DNA from 2 places in the Paenibacillus bovis genome. Region 1 is predicted to be linked to the other one. Evidence: predicted binding sites of a transcription regulator. Region 1 holds the regulator's gene; the other holds the start of a gene.
The links. The regulator CtsR, encoded in region 1, represses protease genes until heat stress. The targets are predictions, from matches to a motif close to ATGGTCAATAAAGGTCAAACA.

Region 1 (2,479 bases):
ATCTCCGTATTGCCGGATTAGGCGGAATCACGGGCAGACCGGATAAACCCAATCGAATAGCGATACCCGAATTTCTAAAGCAAATGGCTCGTCTGCTAAAGAAAAAAACGGATATTATACTTATGCATCAGGGACCGGATGACCCTGTGAATCATCGACCCGGAGATCCGGCAGTACGACTGGAATTGGAAAAGCACGATCCGATCTTGCTCTGCTGCGGTCATGTAGGCTGGCAAACCAAAGACGATCAGGAGCATTATGCAAGACTGTCAAATGGAACCCAGATACTGAATACCGACGGCAAAGTATTTATCTTCACTTCCGAATAAAAATCAATAATGCTGCGACCATACCGATAAACTGCAGCAGCTAAAAGCCAAACAAAGTTCTCCTGTCTGCTATTGGCAAAACGGGATTTTATGGTATAATATTATAAAGTCAAAGAAAGTCAAAGTCAGCGAGCAAATGCAGTAAGATATCTGCCTGTAGAATGGATGTGATCCTGCAAAGGAGCGATCTGTTCCTATCTGTATAACAGATTGTCACGAACGTTCGTTTCTGACCATGAAATTTATGGTTAAGTGATATTTATGTAGACTTTGATATTATCATTGGCGAATTCATGTTTGCAGGTTTAACTATACATGGAGGAGGATACAATGCGTAATATCTCCGACATTATCGAACAATATTTAAAACGGATACTGCAGGAAGGTGAAGGCGCCATAGAGATTCAGCGCAATGATCTGGCTGACCAGTTCTCCTGTGTGCCTTCACAGATCAATTATGTTATCAGCACCCGCTTCACCCTGGAAAAGGGGTACCTCGTTGAAAGCAAGCGGGGCGGCGGCGGCTATATCCGCATACGGCGTATCGAGCTGCCTGCTCATTCGACGATCCATACCCATATTCATGAAAGTATCGGTCAGAATATGAGTCAGGTAGCCGCAGAAGGGCTTATTTATCAGCTATTGGAAGCAAGACTGATTTCCAAGCGCGAAGCCGAACTGATGCGTTCTGTCGTATGCAGGGACGTTATTTCATTGAATCTTCCCTACCGGGATGAAGTCCGTGCCAGGATGATGAAGGCCATGCTGATTTCATTGCTTGGCTCCTGATATCTGGCGAAGGGGGTAATTTTGATGGTCTGTCAGGAATGTCAAAAGAGACCGGCTACTCTTCATTTTACCAAAATCGTAAATGGGGAAAAAACGGAATTTCATATTTGTGAACACTGTGCCCGCGAAAAAGGGGAACTGATTCCGGGAACATCCGGCGGTTTTTCGATTCATAATCTGCTGTCGGGATTGATGGACTTTGATTCCAGCAACAAGGGTCAGATGGCCGGACCGCCTGTGCAGGAATTACAATGTCCGGAATGCGGAATGACCTATACCCAATTTCGCAAGCTGGGACGGTTTGGCTGCAGTTCCTGCTACAAGACATTTGATGACAAGCTGGACCCGCTGCTCAAAAGGGTTCACGGCAGTACAGCGCATACCGGCAAGCTGCCGGGACGTGCCGGTGTCCAGATCAAGATCAGACAGCAAATGCATGAATTGAAGCAGCAGCTTCAGCAGAGTATCGCTGATGAGGAATTTGAACAGGCTGCAGAACTGAGAGATCAGATCCGCGGGCTGGAGAAGCAGATTTCACAGGAGTCGTAAGGAGGAATGCCGTATGCCAAATCTCCGTTTTACCGAGAAGCCTTTGAGTGAGTGGATGAAAGAAGGCGGAGAGCATTCGGATGTTGTAATCAGCAGCAGGGTACGTATTGCACGCAATCTGGTTCATCACCCTTTTCCTATCGTTGCTTCTGCCGAGCAGGCAGAACAAGTACAGGGACAGCTGATTGAAGCGCTGGAAAGTGAATCGGTGCAGAGCATAGGTACTTTTGAGCCGATCATTCTGAGTGAACTGGATGATGTGGATAAGGAAGTGCTGATGGAGAAGCATCTGATCAGTCCGAGCCTTATTAATGAATCCAGAGCGGGAGCGGTGCTGCTGGCCGAGGACGAGTCGGTAAGTATTATGCTAAATGAAGAAGATCATCTGCGGATTCAGTGTCTGTATCCGGGATTTCAGCTTCAGGAGGCTTGGGAGCGCGCATCGGGCATTGACGATGCTTTTGAAAAGGCCGTCAATTATGCGTTCGATGATCACCGCGGCTATATGACCAGCTGTCCTACCAATATGGGAACAGGATTGCGAGCTTCGGTAATGCTTCATCTGCCGGCGCTGGCTATCATGAACCAGGTGGGACGCATACTGTCGGCAGTCTCGCAGGTCGGACTGGCGGTACGGGGCCTGTATGGCGAAGGCAGCGAGGCGATCGGTAATATCTTTCAAATTTCCAACCAGATTACACTGGGACTGTCTGAGGAAGAAATTATCGATAATCTGCGTAGCGTGGTGCTGCAGATTATTGAATATGAGCAGCATGCCCGCAATCGTCTGCTAACCGAATCCCGTCTGCGGA
Region 2 (2,479 bases), 2.6 Mb from region 1:
CCGTGGCGAAAGCAGATACAGAAGAGGCAGTTCCTTTGCCCATCGGAGAGCTGCCATCAGAGATGACCGCGCTGGGTCAGTATTTTACCGCTCATGGCATGTGGCTTGGAGCCTTATCGCGTCTGCAGATCCAGGCAGGCAGCCCGCGCGCGCAGCAGCTGCTGGAAGCGGAAGTGCTTCCTCATTTTGAAAATAAAAAGCAATCGGCTATAGGCAACATGCAGATATTCTATATGTACCGGCTGCGTGCAAAGTCGCGTGAGCTGTTCGAACAAACACGTACCGGCGCACTGGCTATCATTCAGGATCTGTATCGTCATCATGATACCGAACAATGGTTTCATCCCGGAGTGCAGAATACCGAGGAATACCTCATACATACCGAGCATTTGGAGAGCTATATCGATCCTGATCTGGAGCAGTTGCGTGAATGGATAAAGGACAGCTATCTGGCGCATGGACAGCCTTATCTGGTGATGCCGCTGGGCTGGGTGCTGGATGAAGCGCTGATGCACTCGGTGGCTTTGCGCTTTTTGGCAGGTACGGCAGGAGCGATCCGTCTGCATGTGGAGACAGGGACAGGCAGGGTTATTCTGATAGAAGTGTGTACGGATGAGCCCGTACATAAAGTACAGCTTTCGATCAAATGATGAGAGAAGGGCGTATGTATGGTCATGGCAGGACAAGCATAGAACAATCCGATCTGCTCAAGGCGTTTATAACGTATTATAAAAAGGGCTATTTCTGATAAAGGAATAGCCTTTTTATAATATTGTTGCTTATTATTCTGGGGCAGAATTTGAAAGAGATATCGTTATATCTAGCATTATTTAAATTGTGCACAAAATTATTTATGGAAATAATATAAAAAGTAGCTGTAAGTTGTTGACATTAAACATGGATGCGGTATAATAGTCAAAGAAAGTCAAAGTCAAATCAATTGATCAAACATCAAACGAATTGACACTTAAATTGTAAGCTTTATTCAGCCAATCCTTATGTATAATCCCATTCTTTTGACCAATTCTAACATGAGTATGATTTAAGAAAGGGGCATTTGTATATGCGTTGTCAAAATTGTAATCAACACGAAGCTACTGTAGGACTGAGCTTCACTGTAAATCATAAATCCGAAAAAATGTATCTGTGTCAGGAATGTTATGCCAAAATGAACAGCGGCAATCCGCTCTCCGGTGGGTTCGGAGCATCCGGTATGTCGCCACTGGATCAACTATTCAAAGGCTTTATGCAGCAAGGTGGTCAGACAGGCGGCTCCAATAATCAGCGTGCAGCGACCCGCACAGTAGAACCGCAGCGCGGCAATGGACTGCTGGATCAGCTCGGACGCAATCTGAATGATGCTGCCAAAGACGGCAAGATCGATACAGTGATTGGCCGCGATGACGAGATCGAACGTGTTATCGAAATCCTGAACCGTCGCAACAAAAACAACCCGGTTCTGATCGGTGAACCAGGTGTCGGTAAAACAGCGATCGCTGAAGGTCTGGCACTGCGCATTACCGAAGGCAAAGTACCGGCCAAACTGCTGAACAAGGAAGTCTATTCTCTCGATGTGGCTTCACTCGTAGCGGGCACCGGTATCCGCGGTCAATTTGAAGAAAAAGTCAAACAGCTGATTGCCGAGCTGCAGCAGCGCGAAAATATCCTGCTGTTTATCGATGAGATTCACTTGCTCGTCGGTGCAGGTTCTGCGGAAGGCTCGATGGATGCAGGCAATATTCTGAAGCCGGTTCTGGCTCGTGGGGAATTGCAGGTTATCGGTGCAACTACACTGAAAGAATACCGCCAGATCGAGAAAGATGCTGCTCTGGAACGCCGCTTCCAGCCGGTTATGGTCGATGAACCAACTGTCGAAGAAGCAATCGAAATTCTGCAAGGTCTGCGTCCGAAATATGAGGAATACCATGGTGTACGTTATTCCGATGAGACGATTGCTGCTTGCGTTCAATTATCCAACCGTTATATCCAGGATCGTTTCCTGCCTGATAAAGCGATTGACCTGCTCGACGAATCCGGTGCCAAACTGAATCTGCGTGCTTCTGCAGGTGATCAGGGAGAACTGATGGCTCGTATCGAGAAGATCAAAGCTGCGAAAGAACAGGCGACTCGTGAAGAACATTACGAACGTGCAGCCCAGCTGCGTGATGAAGAGACCCAACTGCTGAACCAGTTGAACAGTGGAGCGAGCAGCACAGAGCCGGTCGAAGTACGCATCGAGGATATCCAGAATATTATCGAACGCAAAACCGGTATTCCTGTCGGCAAGCTGCAGCAGGATGAGCAGAACAAAATGAAAAATCTGTCTGCCCGTCTGGAGACCAAGGTTATCGGTCAGCATGAAGCGGTAGAGAAAGTCGCCAAAGCAATCCGCCGCAGCCGTGCCGGACTGAAACCGAAAAACAAACCGATTGCGTCCTTCTTGTTCGTCGGACCGACTGGTGTAGGTAAAACCGAGCTG

Region 2: AR543_RS10110 (ATP-dependent Clp protease ATP-binding subunit) is a predicted target of CtsR. The motif match lies at 912-932, and genes of this name have one in related genera.

Annotation. Positions count from the first base shown of each region.
Region 1 is NZ_CP013023.1:5,170,595-5,173,073, reverse strand. It holds gene AR543_RS22290 (metallophosphoesterase family protein) at 1-329, shown strand, start outside; gene AR543_RS22285 (CtsR family transcriptional regulator) at 660-1,118, shown strand; gene AR543_RS22280 (protein-arginine kinase activator protein McsA) at 1,143-1,667, shown strand; gene AR543_RS22275 (protein arginine kinase) at 1,681-2,479, shown strand, end outside.
Region 2 is NZ_CP013023.1:2,370,459-2,372,937, forward strand. It holds gene AR543_RS10105 (hypothetical protein) at 1-650, shown strand, start outside; gene AR543_RS10110 (ATP-dependent Clp protease ATP-binding subunit) at 1,064-2,479, shown strand, end outside.